Regions from separate parts of the Salimicrobium salexigens genome, predicted to be linked through region 2. Evidence: riboswitches for the same ligand, from Rfam matches in the RefSeq annotation. Region 2 holds a riboswitch; each other region holds the start of a gene.
What was found. A riboswitch is a leader RNA that binds a small molecule or an ion and turns the genes downstream of it on or off. The one in region 2 is predicted to bind S-adenosylmethionine.
Positions count from the first base shown of each region.

Region 1: it holds a riboswitch for S-adenosylmethionine, as region 2 does, so the genes downstream of both, metX (homoserine O-acetyltransferase MetX) here and msrA (peptide-methionine (S)-S-oxide reductase MsrA) in region 2, are expected to answer to the same signal.
Region 3: it holds a riboswitch for S-adenosylmethionine, as region 2 does, so the genes downstream of both, BW931_RS00465 (aminotransferase class I/II-fold pyridoxal phosphate-dependent enzyme) here and msrA (peptide-methionine (S)-S-oxide reductase MsrA) in region 2, are expected to answer to the same signal.
Region 4: it holds a riboswitch for S-adenosylmethionine, as region 2 does, so the genes downstream of both, BW931_RS07185 (sodium:solute symporter family protein) here and msrA (peptide-methionine (S)-S-oxide reductase MsrA) in region 2, are expected to answer to the same signal.

Region 1 covers NZ_FTOK01000006.1:59,567-64,189, forward strand. Annotated here, with positions in the region: gene metX (homoserine O-acetyltransferase MetX) at 1-1,010, opposite strand, end outside; SAM riboswitch class I at 1,119-1,229, opposite strand; gene BW931_RS08460 (DUF2188 domain-containing protein) at 1,385-1,585, shown strand; gene BW931_RS08465 (ABC transporter substrate-binding protein) at 1,898-3,220, shown strand; gene BW931_RS08470 (carbohydrate ABC transporter permease) at 3,321-4,181, shown strand; gene BW931_RS08475 (carbohydrate ABC transporter permease) at 4,181-4,623, shown strand, end outside.
Region 2 covers NZ_FTOK01000005.1:169,051-173,673, reverse strand. Annotated here, with positions in the region: gene BW931_RS07790 (TetR/AcrR family transcriptional regulator) at 37-474, opposite strand; partial or broken gene BW931_RS13770 (TetR/AcrR family transcriptional regulator) at 490-609, opposite strand; gene msrA (peptide-methionine (S)-S-oxide reductase MsrA) at 863-1,333, opposite strand; SAM riboswitch class I at 1,455-1,574, opposite strand; gene BW931_RS07780 (DinB family protein) at 1,756-2,241, shown strand; gene ppc (phosphoenolpyruvate carboxylase) at 2,431-4,623, shown strand, end outside.
Region 3 covers NZ_FTOK01000001.1:78,651-83,273, reverse strand. Annotated here, with positions in the region: gene BW931_RS00480 (M20 family metallopeptidase) at 1-342, shown strand, start outside; gene BW931_RS00475 (phosphatase PAP2 family protein) at 404-1,096, opposite strand; gene BW931_RS00470 (homocysteine S-methyltransferase family protein) at 1,199-2,251, opposite strand; gene BW931_RS00465 (aminotransferase class I/II-fold pyridoxal phosphate-dependent enzyme) at 2,293-3,405, opposite strand; SAM riboswitch class I at 3,479-3,587, opposite strand; gene BW931_RS00460 (ABC transporter permease) at 3,663-4,623, opposite strand, start outside.
Region 4 covers NZ_FTOK01000005.1:39,080-43,702, forward strand. Annotated here, with positions in the region: gene BW931_RS07180 (pyridoxamine 5'-phosphate oxidase family protein) at 1-448, shown strand, start outside; gene BW931_RS07185 (sodium:solute symporter family protein) at 565-2,178, opposite strand; SAM riboswitch class I at 2,269-2,376, opposite strand; gene aspA (aspartate ammonia-lyase) at 2,521-3,948, opposite strand; gene BW931_RS07195 (dicarboxylate/amino acid:cation symporter) at 3,978-4,623, opposite strand, start outside.

The DNA.
Region 1 (4,623 bases), on a different contig from region 2:
AATTCGACAAGGAAGCCGTCGTGACCGAATTCGGTATCGATATGGAAATGCACAGCGTGTGGAGTGAGGAGTGAAAATTCTTCCATGGATTCCTTCGGATATATGAGATCTTTCTCGAAACTCATCGTATAAATATCTGCTCTGTACTGTTGCACCGTATCTTCCATGGCTCCTCTGTTTCTTGTAATATCATGATGGTTCATCGCCTCAAGAAGGTAAAGGTAGCTGTTGGCATCGAACCGTTTTTTAATCTTCTTCCCCTGATGATCCAGATAGGACTGGATATGATAACTTTCTTCGTTCTGCCGGCGGTTGAAGCGCTGGTGAAACAGAGATCTGCTTCTGTAAGTGACCATCCCCGTCATTCTCGCAATTTCAAAACCGTCGAGGTTCTCATTCGATTGATAATTACCATTGTCCCACCGCGGGTCACGTTTTATCGCTTCCGCCCCTATATGGTTGAATGCTATTCCATAATCGCTGAGGGCCGGGGTGGAAGCGAGAATAAACAGCTTATCCATCGCATCCGGGTACATAAGCCCCCACTCATACACCTGCATACCACCGAGTGACCCGCCGAGTACGGCATGTATGTGCGTGAAGCCGAGAACTTCCAGAGCCCTTTTCTGAGCCCGTACTACATCTCTGATTGTTATGGAAGGGAAGTCGAGGCGATAGACCTCTCCATTTTCGGGATTTACGCTCGCAGGCCCCGTAGAACCGTGACAGCCACCAAGCACGTTGAAGGTGACAGTCTGAAACTCTTCTTCCGGGACTATCCCTTCTTTTCCGAATAGACCTCTCCACCATCCGGGCTCTTCTTCCGTACCCACGGTGTACTGATTGCCTGTGAGAGCGTGACATATAAGGAGCAGGGGCGCATTCTGGTTGCCGGATTGCTCATAGGCAAGGGTAACTTCCGGCAGCCGTTCACCTGATTCGCAAATGAACTCCCCGATCGACACTTCTTTATAAACGGTTTCACATGTTCGGATATGATTGACGGACATCTATCTTCCCTCCAGTGGAATTGTATAGGTAATGCGGCCGGGGAGACCGGGCACAGAAAAAGCCCCCTTCTGATAAGTTAAGAAGAGGGCTGATTTATATATTGCCTCCTCTTATCTTCCAGATCAGTAAGATCTGTAGGACGTAGCACCTTTTCAAACTGATGTTTGAAGGTTGCCGGGCTTCACAGGGCCTAATCCCTCAGCCGCTCTTAATAAGAGTCGCACGAACTATTCAATTTAAGCTTATTATGAAGTATAACCACCAGAGGAAAGGTATGTCAACTAATTTTCTGACTATTTGAGATATGTTTGAAGGAAAAAGAGGCGGGGTACAATCAAAAGTATCCGATCATTAAAAGAGGAGTGGATTAATTATGGTAAAAGAATATAGCGTAGTACAAAACAAGGACAAAAACGGCTGGTACATTAAAATCGAAGACATCGCTCCGACGGATTTCTTCGAAGATTTTGATTCCGCAGTCAGCAAAGCCGAAGAAATTGCGAAGAAGAACTCTCCGAGTAAAGTTCTGATTCTCGATCAGGACGATAACGTGCAAGAAGAAAGAAGCTTTTAATTTAATTATGCGTAAAGAGCTGAAGGGTACCCCCTTCGGCTTTTTTTGTATGGAAAAAAATAATATGATACATATTTTTCAGAATACTTATTGTAATATGTTTGTAATCGTGCTAAGATACAGACAATGAAACTGTGCAAACGAATTCACAGTATCGCTTCTGTCACCTGTCCTTTTCTTTACATAGGAGAAGGAGTAATTTATTGGATATTTTTGCAAACGAATGCACAAACTTTTCCGGCGTCCTTTATTTTTTTGTGTAAGTTGTAAGCGGATTCAAAACATCAGAAACAGTAAAAGGGAGTGTATGGAATGAAGAAGAAAAAGTTTTATTCAGGGATTGCTACGGCTCTATTGGCTTCAAGTGTGCTGGCGGGCTGTTCGTTCGGCTCAGGTGAAGAATCTTCCGGCGGAAGTAATGACGGTGGAGGAGAAGGCGGCAACGGCGAAGCGGTTACGGTTGACGTTTTTCAATTCAAAGTGGAATTCAAAGATCAGTTTGAAGAACTTGTATCGATGTATGAAGAAGAGAACCCGGACGTCAATATTAACGTCAAAACCGTCGGTGGCGGTAACGATTACGGTGCTTCACTGAAAACTTCCTTCTCCTCCGGCGAAGAGCCTGACGTCTTCAACGTCGGCGGACCGACGGACGTGGACGAGTACGAAGAATATCTGGCCGACGTTTCGGATACGAAAGCTGCCGAAGCGGCTCTTGAGGGGACGTTGAACGGTGTAAGTCGTGACGATCAGGTTCTCGGACTTCCTTATAACCAGGAAGGCTATGGACTTCTTTACAATAAGAAAGTTTTCGAAGAAGCGGGTATTGATGCTTCCTCGATCAAGACGATGGAAGATCTGAAAGGTGCCGTGGAAACCCTGAATTCCAATAAAGAAGAATTGGGAATCAAAGCGCCGTTCGCTTTCCCCGGCAAAGAACAGTGGGTTATGGGTAACCACCTGGCAAACGCCTACCTGGCGGATGAGTTCAATCACGATGTAATGGAAGCATATGAAGCGGAGACTGTGGAATTCGCAATGGGAGATCAGATGAAAGAGTTCACGGATCTTCAGAGTGAAAATTCCATTCAGCCTGTATTGAGTCTCGATTATTCCCAGCAGGTGGAAGAGCACTTTTCTCTTGGAAACGTAGCGATGATTCAGCAGGGTAACTGGGTGTACAACACGATCGAATCCATGGATCAGGAATTCGCCGAAAACAATGTCGGACTTCTTCCTATTCCGGTGGAAGGTTATGAAGGAAGTATTCCTGTAGGCGTGCCTAACTACTGGGTGGTAAACAAGCAATCCGAAGATGAAGTGGTACAGGCGTCCAAAGATTTCCTCGACTGGATGTACACGTCTGACAAAGGTAAGAAATTCGTAACGGAAGAATTCAAGTTCATTCCTGCTTACGAAGGGTACGAAGACCAGGAAATCGCGGATCCTATTTCCCAGGAAATATACAACTACGCGAAAGAAGGGAATACGCTCGGCTGGGTTTTCCTCGGAGCTCCTACAGCCTGGACGGAAGATGCTCTCGGCGTCGCCATGCAGGAATATCTTGCCGGTGATATAACGTGGGAAGAAGTGGAGAAACAGGCGACTGATGCCTGGGAAGAAGCCAGACAATAAGCAAATAACAGAAGACCGGTAAAGAGCGCTGAACTATAGCGCTCTTATTGGTTACTGAAGGCGACAGAAGAGCTTTTTTACAACTGAGGAGGAACTTATTATGAGAAACAGGAGTTTATCATTCTGGCTTTTTCTGACCCCCGTTATTCTCGGGCTCGGAATTGTTGTGGTCATCCCGTTCGTCTACGGACTGATTTATTCATTTACGGACTGGAACGGATTAACGGCGAACAATTTCGTCGGTCTGGAAAACTACATAAAATTGTTCCAGGAAGATGAGTTCATGAATTCGATCTGGTTCACTATCAAGTTTGCAGTTATCACCGTGCTGCTGCTGAACATATTCGGCCTTGGCCTCGCACTTCTCGTTACGAGAAACATGAAGACGAATAATTTAATGCGGACCATCTTTTTTATGCCGAACCTTATCGGGGGTCTCATACTCGGGTTTATCTGGCAATTTATTTTCATCTCTGTATTTGGTGATATATCCGGAATTACGGGGATTGAAGGTCTGAGCGGCTGGTTATCTACAACGAACACAGGCTTCTGGGGACTTGTAATCCTTACCTCCTGGCAGATGGCCGGGTATATTATGATCATTTATATAGCCTATCTTGAAAACGTGCCGAAAGAGCTGATCGAAGCTTCGAAAATTGACGGGGCAAATGCGGTACAGCGATTCAAAAATGTCATTTTCCCGCTAGTGGCTCCCGCCTTTACGGTCAGTATGTTCCTTACATTATCCATGTCTTTCAAAATTTACGACCAAAACCTGTCACTGACGAATGGAGGACCTTTCAACTCCACGCAGATGGTGGCGATGGAAATCGTACGTACAGCCTTCAGTGACAGGGAGATGGCGTATGCCCAGGCGAAAGCGGTTATTTTCTTCCTCATAGTAGCCGTCATTTCCCTGACACAGGTGTACTACAATAAGAAACGTGAGGTGGACGTGTGATGCAGAAGGATAGAGAGAAACGAAATACAAGACTGCTTGAAATATTCGGCTTATTGCTGGCCCTTTTGTGGCTCTCTCCGTTTTACCTGATGATAGTCAACGCTTTTAAAACGAAGCGTGGAATTTTCGAGGGTGTCCTCGGAATACCGGTTGAATTTACATTTGAAAACTTCGTTAACGCTTTTGCGGAACTTGAATTTCTGAAGTCCCTTTTCAATTCCGTACTTATAACCGGGTTGAGCATTCTGATCATTATTCTTTTCTCCTCCATGGCGGGATATGCTCTTGCGAGGAACAAAAGTAAGCTCTCCGGCATCATCTTTTTCGTATTTGTGGCAGCCATGCTCATTCCGTTCCAGTCTGTTATGATTCCCCTGGTGGCCATTTTCGGTCAGGTGGATATGCTGAACGCTGCCGGTCTTATCTTCATGTATCTCGGATT
Region 2 (4,623 bases):
CTCCTTTTTTAGAGAATTCAACTTTTCAGTTCATGCTTACTTATAAAAGCTGTATTTGAGAATCTCTGAATACCTCTTCCATTCTGCAAAATATTTTTCTCTGAATTCCTCTAAGTTTTCAAAGGTATTAATCTGTCGAAGTGCTTTATCGCTGAAACCGAACATCGTCCAATTCAGAATCTCAATCGCCTTTTCAATATCGATCCCTTCACGGAACTTGGAGTAATCAATATCTTTATATATTAATTCTGTGCCCCGCTCATAGATGGGATCGATTCTTTTCCTGATAGTTTCTTTTACCTCAACCGATTCCTCTTGGACCGCAGCAGTCAGGAAATCAAATATTTGAGGATGCTTTTCCTGAATATGCAATTTCTGCAAACCGATATTTTCAAGTCTTTTGAATAGATCTGTTTCACTCAAGTCAATTTGCTCATAAAAATCTTCAATAACCTGAACGCTTAATTCGATCAAATATACATAAAGATCTTTCTTGCTATTAAAATAATTGAACAGCGACCCTTTGGAAATGTTGGCACTTGTTACAATTGCATTAGTTGAGGCTTTATCAAATCCGTTTTGAACAAATTCCTGGATTGACGCGTTAATAATAAGTTCTTTCTTGCTCCTAGTTAGTTTATTAAAATTTGGATTAATGGTACTAACCTCCTTTCAGTTAGACATGACCGGTTTGGTCATTTTTATATTAACATGGTTGACCGAATTGGTCAATTTAAATATATAATAGCGGAAAAACACGGATGGTGTTTTAAATTATCTATGCTTCATCTGTGCCAAAGCAGCTACTTTTTCTTAAAAAAGTCTTTATAAAATAAAAAAACTTCAGCTAAAAGCTGAAGTTTTAAACGGCGCTGCAAGCCGCTCCATATTTTTTAACATATTGCTGATGATATTCCTCTGCTTCATAAAAAGTGGAAGCCGGTACCACTTCTGTTACAATCGGAGACTTGAAAATTCCGCGATCGTTCCATTCTTTTATTTTCGCAATGGACTGCTGACGCTGCTCCTCATTCGCATAAAAAATCACGGAGCGGTACTGATGTCCGACATCTTCTCCCTGACGATTGACGGAAGTAGGATCATGGGCTTCAAGGAAGTACTCGACGAGAGCTTCATAAGTGAGCACTTCAGGGTCGAACTCAATACGAATGGACTCCGCATGTCCTGTTTCCCCGGTTTTCACCTGTTCGTAGGACGGATTCTCCACAAATCCTCCCGTATAACCGACTGTTGTATTCGTCACTCCGCTCAATCTGTCAAAGAACGCTTCCACACCCCAGAAACATCCTGCACCGAAAGTAGCGATTGCCATAATATATCTTATCCTTTCTCTCTAACTACACTTCTTCCGAGAGTTTAGACGGGCTAACAATCAAAATCCCCTCTCCTTAATATCCAGGAAGAGGGGTCGACGTTATAATATCCGCTCGATCCTCTCATCTCTTAGAATGGATATCCATTCTACAGGAATTGGCACCGTTCACACTGATTCACATCAGCAGGATGGTTGCCGGGCTTCAAAGGGCCAGTCCCTCCGCCTCTCTGGATAAGAAGTTTCGTTATTAATTTTAAGTTATTTTCCATAATACAACGAACCGGTAGTAAAGTAAAGCAGTAAAGCTCATTTTTTTCCTCCCTGATAATTATGTTTAACCTCCTGTGTTTTTGTCTATAAAGTAACAGTTACGATTATAATAATCACAATGGTTATAATTCCGGGAAGGATGACGAACTATGTACGGACTGGAAGACAAAAGAAAGCTTATTCAGGACTTTATCAGTCAGGTTTCCGAAGAGGATGCCGGAAAGAAACCTTCAGATAATACGTGGTCTATACTGGAAATATTGGAACATTTATATCTGATGGAGAACTTCATCATTGAACAGATCAATGACGTCATAAAAAATGGCACGAAAGAATCTGCATCACCGAAACCTATCGAGCGTACAACCAACCGTTCCCATAAAGTGGAAGCGCCGGAAGCAGTCCGGCCATCAGGGGCCTTCTCTTCTATACAGGAAGCACGTGAGGCTCTCGAGAAGACAAGGGAAGCTACAATGTTTCTGACTCACAACAAATCCGGAAATACACTTCAGCAATATTCCTTTCCCCACCCTTCCTTCGGGGCTATGAATCTGGAGCAGTGGGTAGAATTCATCGGATGGCACGAAATGCGTCACCTGGAACAGATGAAAGAAGTACAGGAACAAATAAGCTGAACCCTTTCCACCTCTCTTCGTTGAGCATTTAGAAGAGAGGTGTCGTTTGTATAAGGCCGTATACATCTTCGCCCCGTCATTTGACTGTATGAAATATTCTGATAATATTATTAAAATACGAACCTTTGCGGTTCCCTCTCTACAGCCGACAGCTGAATAAACCAATAGAACATACAGGAAGGTGAAGAAGTGAATACACAACCAACATCTAACAATCATACTACGCCACTGCGTCATGATATACGGGTCTTAGGCGAAATGCTCGGTAAAGTCCTCGTTCATCAGGGCGGTCAGGAATTACTTGATAAAGTGGAAAGAATACGCAAGTTAACAAAGGACTTGCGGAGCACCCCTGATTCTTCGACTTATGAGACATTAAAGTCGGAAATCACCGAATTAAAACCGCCTATGCGTTCTCAGGTGATTCGTGCTTTTTCCATATACTTTCACCTGGTGAACATAGCCGAACAGAATCACCGTATACGCCGGCGGAGAGAGTACCAGCTCAGAGAAGATATGTCCGTACAGCCGTTTTCACTGGAGAGTGCTGTGCAGAACCTAAAAGAAAATGATTATTCAAAAGACGTCATTCAGGAGACACTGGACAAACTTTCTTTGGAGTTGATCATAACGGCCCATCCTACAGAAGCGACGAAGCGGACCGTACTGGAAATACAAAAAAGGATTGCTACCATTTTGAAACAGCTGGATGAAAGCAGACTCACCCGGAGAGAAAGAGAAGGCGTCATGGACAGTCTTCAGAATGAAGTCACCGCACTTTGGCAGACAGAAGAGCTCCGGGAGCGGAAACCGACCGTTATGGATGAAGTAAGGAACGGCCTGTACTACTTTGACCATACGTTGTTCGACGTCTTACCGGATATTCACCAGGAACTAGAACATCAGCTTGAGGTGAACTATCCCGAAGAAGAATGGTCTGTACCTGATTTTCTTCATTTCGGTTCCTGGATCGGCGGAGACAGGGATGGGAATCCGAACGTGACGCCGGAAGTCACCTGGGAAACCCTGCATAAGCACAGAAACCTGATTTTAAAAAAATACGAAGACTCGCTCGTCGATCTGATGAAACGTTTCAGCCAGTCGCTTGCTTACGTCCAGGTGTCCGGGAAGCTCATGCAGTCTATCGAAAGAGAAGAAACGTGGCTTCCGGAGGACAAAGTATGGAAAGTGGAAAAAGAAGTGTACCGCAGAAAATTCGCGGTGATACTAGAGCGTCTGCGTCAAATAGGTCAGTCAGAAACCGGCTACAGAAGCGCCGATGAGATGCTTAATGACCTGTCCCTGATTCAGGAAAACGCGCTTCGCCATCAGCCTGAAAGCAGAGAGCTTAAAAGCCTGAGAAAACTTATCCGTCAGGTAAGTCTGTTCGGTTTCCATCTGGCTACTCTCGATGTCCGTAATCACAGTGGCGAACATGAAATAGCTGTCTCGGAACTTTTACAGAAAGTAGGGATCACAGACGATTATTCGTCCCTGAGTGAAGCGGATAAAACCGGGATCCTTGAGAATGTATTGAAAGACCCGAGACCTCTTTCTCTGTTGAATGAAGACTATTCGGAAGCGACCCGTCAAATTATGAACGTTTTCCATATGATACGTGATGCTCATAAAGAATTCGGGAAACGCTCCATTGAAGTCTACCTGATAAGTATGACAGAGTCCGTCAGTGATCTTCTCGAAGTCCTCGTACTTGCTAAAGAAGCCGGGATTTACCGTCTTCATGCAGACGGAAGTGTCGAAAGCGACCTCGACGTCGCACCTTTACTCGAAACTGTAGACGACCTTGTTGCAGGCCCTGACATCATCAAGACCCTGTTTGAAATGGAAGTATTTTCGAAACACCTGGAAAAACGGGGCAACCACCAGGAGATTATGCTCGGTTATTCCGACGGCAGCAAAGATGGCGGCACGCTCACAGCCAACTGGAGACTGTACAAGGCTCAGGTCGAGATCCATGAGATGGCCCGCGAATATAACATCGGTCTTAAGTTCTTCCACGGCCGCGGTGGCTCTCTCGGCAGAGGAGGAGGGCCCCTCCACCGGAGTCTTCTTTCCCAACCGGTAGAGACACTTGGAGATGGCGTGAAAATAACCGAACAGGGAGAAGTCCTTTCTTCCCGGTACATGCTCCGTGATATAGCTTACCGTAGTCTCGAGCAGGGGGCTTCTACGCTCTTGGAAGGGGCCGCTAACGTTTCAAAAGAGTCAGAGCAGGGTTTTCATCGGGAAGACAGCTGGGAAGAGGCGATGGAAGAGATATCCGACGTTTCCTTAAAGACATATCAGTCACTCGTTTTCGGAGACAAAGATTTCATTTCTTATTTCAATGAAGCTACTCCGCTGAACGAACTGAGCGAACTG
Region 3 (4,623 bases), on a different contig from region 2:
GGGATATGTGAGGCGGCAGGCGCCGACTACCATTTCTCCTACAATATCGGCTATCCTCCTGTTATCAATCATGAAAATGAGGCTGACCTGGTTCTTAAAGAAGCGCCGCATGCAGATTCCTCTCTCTCAACCCGTGAAGTGGACCCCTCCATGGCCGGTGAGGATTTCTCCTATTATTTACAGAAGAAGCCCGGAGCCTTCTATTTCACAGGAGCTAAACTGCCCGAACACGACTTCCCCCACCATCATCCTAAATTCGACTTTGATGAACGGGCTATGCTTCATGGGGCCAAAACCCTTCTCCAGGTATTTCTCAGTTACCAGCATAAATATAGCAGCTGAATCATAAATTTTTCATATAGACCTGCTTCCCCGGCCGCCCTGGCCCGGGGAATTTTTCTATTTATTTGCCCGTCTCTCTTCTTTTTTTGAACAGCATAATTTCAAGAGCAGCGATGGAGACGAGCAGCCAGGCCGTTCCGACAGCTATTCCCGCCAGAACGTCGGTGAAATAATGGACCCCTATAAAAATGCGGCTGAGAGCCACCGTAGTACCGAATAATGCAAGCAGTATATTCACGGTCCACTTCACTTTAGAAGTGAACCTGCTTACTGTAACGAGATAAATCATAAATCCGTAGAAAGCGAAGGCACCTGTAGAGTGTCCGCTCGGGAAGCTGTATCCGACCCCGTCATATGCCTCGATCACTTCCGGACGCTGGCGCTCAAACAATAACTTCAAACCTTTCGTAAGAGCGCTTATTCCTATCATATTGACCGCAAAAAAAAGTGCCACCCATTTACTTTTATTCGAAATAAACAGAAGATAACTTATTACGATGACCGACAGTGCTGACAAAATCCATACGGACCCTGCTTCGGTTATGTATCCCATCGTTTCTGTGAGCCACGGTGGATTGATGGTATCCACAAAATTATTTACTATGCGATCCAATGCGAACTTTTCCCCTTCAAGAACATCTTCACCGAGGGAAACGAAAGAGAAGAACCCTCCTCCTATGAGGATAAACCCTGCTATTATTAAAATAATGGATGTTCTGGTGGGATTTTTGAAATGTGTGCCTCTAAATAACAATTTCTTTTCCTCCTACTTCTTACTTCTTTACTATCTTTCCCCGCACCGTTTTCAAACAAACTACAAGCCCCGGCAGAGTATACCTCCTTGCCGGGGCTTTGCTTATGCTTTCGTCCTGTAGGCCAGGTTTGATTCATTCAGGCTTTCCTCTTCTCCGAACAGAAAATGTTTATGCATATCGGGTGAATAAATGGAGTGTACCGTCTCCACACCGGCCGCTTCCGCAACAGAGCGGAGCATAGCAGGAGAACTTCCGCAACATAGACCGATATAATTAACTCCGTCATTTTTCGCTTTTTCCGCCCATGCCGCAAGTTCATACCGGTTATGATAGAGCGGGTCGAGCGAAGTCGGAAAAGTCGTTTCCGTCGGGAGAGTGCAACTGCATCCGCCATCCGGAAGATTAAAAAATGTGGGATTGTCTTCCGTCGTACGGTACGGAATCGGCAGTGCCCCTACATATCCGTTCACTTTTCGTCTTATTTTCTCTACGTAGGGCTGCATAGTATCAGGACCGCGAAAACAGTTCATACCTACGACCAGTGCTCCGTTCTCTTCAAGAGAGGCGCAGGAATCCTCCACGGTGTAGCCGTCACGCAGTATGTTTTCCCCCATAAGACCGAGGGTTATGACAGCCGGGAGTTCAACCCGTCTGATCTCCTCCAGAGCAATAAGAGCTTCTTCGTGGTAGTAGAACGTTTCCCCGTTCACAAAATCCACCCCTTCTTCTTTACACCATCCGACCATTTCCCGGAACATTTCCCGGACTTGAACTTTACTATCTTCATTTTCCGGATCAAAGATATTCGTATTCGAAATGTTCCCGGCCACGAGCGCTTCTTCCTCCGGATGTTCTCGCGCCACTTCTTTAGCCAGACGGATTGCGTTCCGGTTCAGCGGTTCAAGCAGTTCCTCTTTGCCTATGATTCTCATCTTCTCCCGGTGGGCGTTGTAGGTAAAAGCTAACACTACATCGGAACCTGCAAGCATATAATCCCGGTACGTCTGTTTCAAAGCTTCCGGATTCTTAAGGGCTACTTCCGGCACGAAAGAACCCGCCTGAAGATATCCTCTCCTCTCCAATTCAAACAGGTAACCTTCCCCGGCAATCACCGGACCTTCTTCCAGCCGCTGCTTAAGACTTCTTTTAGTCATATACCTCGCTCCTTTTTATAATGGTTTGCGTATCAGGGCAGTTATGCACTTTTTCGAACAGACTCCAAAAGCGCTGCGCCCAGGTCATCCATCAGGTCATTTTTATCTTCAATGCCTACGGAGAAGCGGAGAAGACAACTATCCACTCCATATTTCACCCTCGTCTCCTCCGGAATATCCGCATGCGTCTGAGTTGCAGGATAAGTAATGAAACTCTCCACCCCTCCAAGACTTTCAGCAAACGTAATGATATTTAAGGTCTTCAGAAAAACCGGCACCTGTTCTTCTCTTGTTAAACGGAAAGAAAGCATCCCGCCCCGTCCCGGATACAGGACTTCCCGGACCTCTTCACGGCTCTTCAGATAATCAACAATTGTTTCCGCATTCTCCTCGTGCTGTTTCATACGTATGTGGAGCGTTTTCATCCCTCTCAGTAAAAGCCAGGAATCCATCGCCGACAGTGTCGCACCAATCCCGTTATGAAGGTTCTGGACAGTGCGGGTGAGCTCCTCCCCTTTCGTTATGATCGCCCCCGCCAGGACGTCATTATGACCTCCAAGATACTTCGTACCGCTGTGGATAACGATGTCCGCCCCTTCTTCCAGAGGATTCTGAAGGAGAGGTGAATAAAACGTGTTATCCACTATTAGCCTTACACCGTATTTTCTGCAGACAGCAGCGCATTTCGAAATGTCCACCTCCTTCATCAAAGGATTGGCCGGAGTCTCGAAAAATACGGCTTTTGTCCTTTCCCTCATTTCACTCTCCAGTGCCGCATCATTCGTGAGGTCTGCATAACGAAAAGTTATCCCGTACCGGGCAAGAACTTCTTCAAACAGCCGGTAGGTCCCGCCGTACAAATCACGTGAAACGATCACCTCCTCCCCCGAGCGGAACAGACCGAAAACTGTATGGATAGCTGCCATTCCGGAACTGCAGGCAAAAGCCCCGTCTCCCTTTTCGAGTTCCTGAAGTGTTTTCTCCAAAACAGAGCGCGTGGGGTTAGCCGTCCTTGTGTAATCAAAACCGGTGGATTCCCCGAGCCCGTGATGGGCATAACTTGTGGAAAAATAAACCGGAGTGCTTACTGCGCCGGTACCGGGGTCCGTCCTGTTTCCGGCCTGCGTCAGTATTGTCGCTCTCTCGTGTACCATAGTGGCATCCCTCCCATAAAAAAATCGACCTCCTGAAAAGAGGCCGATTTCTACACATTTGTGTACTATCGTCCTCTCATCTTTTCAAAGCACAGGCTTTGCTGGAATTGGCACCAGTTCGCTTTTAAACAATGGTTGCCGAGGTTTCAAAGGGCCAGTCCCTCCACCTCTCTGGATAAGAGTCCATTAATATTCATTTGATTTTCACCAATTATATAGACGAACGCAGCATTCGTCAATATTTTTTTAATTATTTTTCAATTCAGTCGTTTCCTTACAAAGGTTTCCGTAAATAACCGACTGAAAAAAATACCTCCGAACGCCATCAAAAGGGCTCCCGCCCACATCATCTGCACAGCAAATACCACGACGAAAATGAGTGTCTGGAAGAAAAGAAGCTGTCTCAGGAAACGTATCAATTCTTCTTTTCTCTGTTCAAAGGAGACCGGATAAATATCCAGCCAGGCGATAGTCCGATGATGCTGCCACAACGTCATCATCTGGAATCCGCTCAAATAAAGAAACAGGACACCGATAATTACACTTATCATCATATTAGGAACGAACCATACAGCAAGAGCACCTATAGCAGCCAGACGAATGTACATCCCGCTGTAATCGCCGGATCTTGCAAAAGTAATTCGGTACAGGTAAGTGTACGTTGTATCTCCGGAAAAAGGAATGCGGGCGGTCAAAAGTTTTACGATAAGACGCCTTCGTTTCACCCGGCTTTTCAGATGCGGAACGTCTGTGAACATATTAGCCAGCCTGTAGAACACTCTCATCCGTCCCTGGTCTTTTTCCAGCAGAAGATCCCAGGCAAGCCCGGCTTTCTGCTTCGATACTCTCCAGGCATATACTACAAGCCCGCTCAAGAGCACAAGACCCGGAACGACAAACAAGAGGGCACCAACGGCCGCAGAGTAAAACAGGGCGGCTGAAACTATCCACGCCGCCGCCTGATAGCCGATACGTATAGAAGGCTGACGTTCCTGCAGCATCCACCAGTTGGACTGCATTACTCCCGCCTTCACGACAAGCATAAGCAGAATGATGGCGAGGTAGTGATCCGTACCCAGTTCAGGATACACGGTAAAATACAAAGGTCCGAGCGCAGCCCCCGCAAGAAAAATTACGTAAAGCTGCACCACATAACTATAGTAAAGACTGAAACGGAAATAATCCTTCAACTCGAACTCCGCCGGCAGAAGAAAAACC
Region 4 (4,623 bases), 130 kb from region 2:
AGTGGCGATGCTGACGACCGTATCTCCGGAGGGCAGATTGAGTTCCCGTCCGATGCACACCCAGGAAGTATTGCTGGACGAGGAAGAATTCTGGTTTATCACGGAGAAAGATACAGATAAATACAGGGATATCGGTAATAACCCTTCGGTGAATCTGGCCTACGCCGGCAGTTCCTACGTGTCCATCAGTGGAACGGCTGAATTCGTGCAGGACGTGAAGAAGAAGAAAGAGTACTGGAATAAAATTGTCGAAAAAGTACTGAATGCTTCGGCCGAAGACCCGAACGTTGTGCTTGTAAAAGCGACTCCTGACGTTGCTGAATACTGGGAAGCAGGTGTGAACGTCAAAACCGTTAAAGAATTCGTGAAAAAGATGGCCAGCAGCAATTCCATGGACGACAAGAATAAACTGAAAGACACCGTCCATTTCGACGAAAATTCGAACTAGATACGATCATTTTTCTGAAAACAGAGAATCCCCGCCCGGAGCGTTGACTCGGGACGGGGATTTTGTTCGTATCGGAGGATGTTTCTGTTTAGTGACGACGAAGGTCTCAATGATTTTTAAGATACCACTTCCTTCTTAGCAACCATTGTGGCCGATTTCGGTTTAATGAACATGATACTCCCGATGAACACGGCTAATACATTCAGAAATAACGTAAGTCCGATGACTCCGGCGGCGTGAAGCGTCTCGTAAAAATAACCGTTAACTGCTAAAAGGACGACGACTGTTCCGAGTATTATACTGCTTTTTACAGGGCTGGCAGCAGATATTTTCCAGGTGCCGTAACTGAAAACGACAGTGAATACTATCATGGTAAGAATATTGACGCTCATCCCCACCCAGACCGGATGGATATTGAGAAAGAAATCCGACGGGTGCCAGTTGCTCAAATGATACCAGAGCAAGCCTGCTGTGAAGCCTCCGAACAGAGAACCGAGAACAGCTCTTTTTGTAACGAGCGGCCAGAACAGCGCAGCAACTACAGGAGCGAAGGTTGCGGAATTTCTCATCGTCCAGGCGAGTACGTTCCACCAGGCCGACTGTTCCGTACGCAGGAAGCCGAAGACAATCATCAGGCCTGTAAGGAGCAGCAGTGACCATTTCGTATACGTGACCAGCTTTTCGGGAGAAGCGTCAGGGAAGATAGCGCTCCCCACATCTTTTCCGAGACTTGTAGCGCCTGAGAACTGACACGGGGCACCCCACCCGAGAGCACAGGCCCAGATACCGAGGAAGAACATCCCGACCAGCGGAGCGGGGAGGACTCCCATCAGGTACCGGGGCAGTGCTATGAGACCGAGACTTGCATCGGGGACAACCGCAGCCGCCGAGAGTCCGAAGAGGATCCCGAAAAGAATGAAGGGGATGCTCATCACTTCTGCCACAATCAGTCCTTTTTGCCCTTCTTCCGGTGTTCTGCAGGACAGAGCCATCTGGAAAGCAGCCTGAGCTAAAATGACGTTCACAAGAAATGTGGCAAACCATACGAGAATGACCTGAAGACCGGCTCCGTCCCAGTCGAACATCCCGGGCTGTTCGACTGCCAGCTGCTGCAGACCGGAAATGCCGGGTTTAATGAAGAACGCTGCTGCACCGATTATGAACATGAGGGCGAAAATGATAGTGTTCATCGTTTGTGTAAAGGCGACCGCCCACATGCCGCCCGACTGTAAATAGACGAATAAAAGAAGGGCTGTGAACGCCACGGATAAAGACAGAGACACGCCGGTGAAGACGTGGAAGGCAGAAGCGAATGCAATGGCCGTGGCCACCGACCACATCGGGAAAGCGAAGGCCGTAATGGCGCCGGATAAAGCTTTGGCACGTCTGCCGAACTGATCACCGATCAATCCGGTGATGGTGACGATCAATTTCTCCCGGAACGATTTTATAAGCAGAAGGGCGATCAGGAGAACCTGCAGTGTTTCTGCGACCCCGTACCATATAGCTGAGATCCCCGTAAGATACGAAAGCTCCACAATCGATATGTACGTTGAACCCGAAAAAAGACCTGTAATACAGAAAGCGACCGTCCACCACCGGAACGTCCGTCCCCCTATAAAATATTGCTCGCCCCGGCCGGCTTTCCGCTTTGCCACGTTGCCGACGATGATTAACGCGAGCGTATATAACAGCGCCAGTGTAATGACCCATACTCCATAAGAATTCATTTCCTCTCCTCCTTTACATATCTGTACATACAAAAAGAACCCTTCCACTTTTCCGTAAGAAAAATAGAAGGGTTCTCCTGAGCGTCCCTGCTCTTATCTTTCAGACAGATAGTGTCTGCTGGAAGAAGCACCTTGTTCTTTACGAACAGGTTGCCGCGGGATCACAGGACCAGATTCCTCCACCGCTCTTGATAAGATGTGTATGAAATTAACGTTCATTCTACCGGGGGAAGAAAAGGAATGTCAATGATTTTTTAGAAATTTCGAAAAATAGAAAAGACAGGACTGTATTTCGTTCTCAAAAAAAGGGACGCCGAAGGGCGTCCCTTTAAAGCTGCTGTATCAGACTGTCATTTCTTCCTTCAGGTGTGCTCCTGCAATACCCGGGTAGGTCATTTCATAACTGTCGAGAATAATTTCCAGGTCTTCATAATTCAAAACCTCATACTCCATACAGAGGGTACGCACCGTTTTGCCCGTTCTTATGCCTTCCTGGGCGATTTGTGAAGAGCGTTCGTAACCGATGTGCGGGCTTAAAGCCGTAATGATTCCAAGGCTTTTCTCCACGTTCTCCCGGAGTACTTCTTCGTTCGCCTGCAGATCTTTCAGGCACAGATCCGTGAAAACGCCGAACCCGTTGTTCATAACAGTGATGGATTCAAGCAGATTGAAAATCATGACCGGTTCCATGACGTTCAGCTCCAACTGTCCGGCTTCTGAAGCCATGCTCACCGTGTGGTCGTTTCCCATAACTTGAAAAGCGATCTGGTTAATAACTTCCGGCATGACCGGGTTCACTTTCCCGGGCATAATGGACGAGCCCGGCTGTCGGGCCGGGAGAGTGATTTCGCTCAGTCCGGTTCTCGGCCCGGAGGCCATCAGACGAAAATCATTCGCTATTTTGGACATGCTCGTCATAGTGTTTTTCAAAGCGGAAGAAACTTCCGTGTAAGCATCGGTGTTCTGGGTAGTGTCTACCAGGTTCTCTGCTGCCCTGAGCGGAAGTCCGCTGATGTCAGCCAGATACTCCACTACGAGCTTCGTGTATACCGGATCGGCGTTCAGACCGGTACCGACCGCTGTTGCCCCCATGTTGATTTCGAACAGATTATCTTTGGAGCGTCTAATCCGGTTGAGGTCGCGTTCGATCACACGCTGGTAGCTTTTCAGTTCCTGTCCGAGCCGGATCGGAACGGCGTCCTGCAGGTGCGTACGTCCGACTTTGATGATGTGATCGAAATCAGCCGCCTTTTTACCGAATGTATCAGCCATCGTTTCCATCGTCTGTTCCAGCCGGGTCATCCCGGTTACAGCAGCGATATGCATTGTGGTAGGGAAGACGTCGTTGGTCGACTGTGCCATATTCACATGGTTATTCGGATTGATATAATCGTAGTCGCCTTTGTCCCGTCCTGCGATTTCAAGAGCCCGATTTGCGATAACTTCGTTCGCATTCATATTCACGGAAGTACCGGCTCCGCCCTGGATAGGATCTACAAGAAACTGGTCATGGTAATAGCCTTCCAGCAGTTCATCGGCAGCCCCGATGATAGCTTCGCTTATGTGAAGAGGGAGGTGGCCGGCGTCCCTGTTCGCCATAGCTGCCGCTTTTTTGACCATAGCCACGGCCGTAATCATGGAATCATCGAGGTTGTACCCTGTAATCGGGAAGTTTTCTTTGGCACGCAGTGTCTGGATGCCGTAGTAAGCTTCGGCGGGAATCTCTTTTTCTCCGATAGAGTCTGTTTCTGTACGATATAAACGGTTCATGGTATCTTTCCTCTCTCTGTGAATTCTTATTACCCGTAGTGGGCGGTTGTGTAGTTTTCTTCGTCTTCCAGAACATCGGGGCGGTTCCTGTCAGACGAGCTGACAACGACTGCGGCTGATGCATCCCCGAGAACGTTCACGGAAGTTCTGATCATATCCAGAATACGGTCGATTCCTGCGAGCAGTGCTATACCTTCGAGTGGCAGACCGATGGAAGTCATAACCATCGACAGCATAATAAGTCCGGCACTCGGGACGCCGGCGGTTCCGATGGAAGCCAGTGTAGCGGTCAGCACGACGGTAAGCTGATCGATGAAAGTCAGTTCCATTCCAAAGTACTGAGCGACGAACAGCACGCAGACCCCCTGATACAGGGCTGTACCGTTCATGTTGATGGTCGCGCCGAGCGGCAGTACGAAACTGCTGATCTTTTGCGGTACTTTCAATTTTTCTTCGGAATACTTGATCGTCATAGGTAAAGTTCCCGAGCTGCTGGACGTACTGAAAGCCACCATAATGACCGGTATCAATTCCTTGAAGAAAGTGACGGGGCTCATCTTGCCGAAAACTTTCACGGAAAACGAGTAGACGAGCAGAACGTGCACGAGTGAGCCGACGAGCAGCGCGAGAATGACCTTGAATAAAGGCCACAGTACGGACACCCCGTATTCCCCG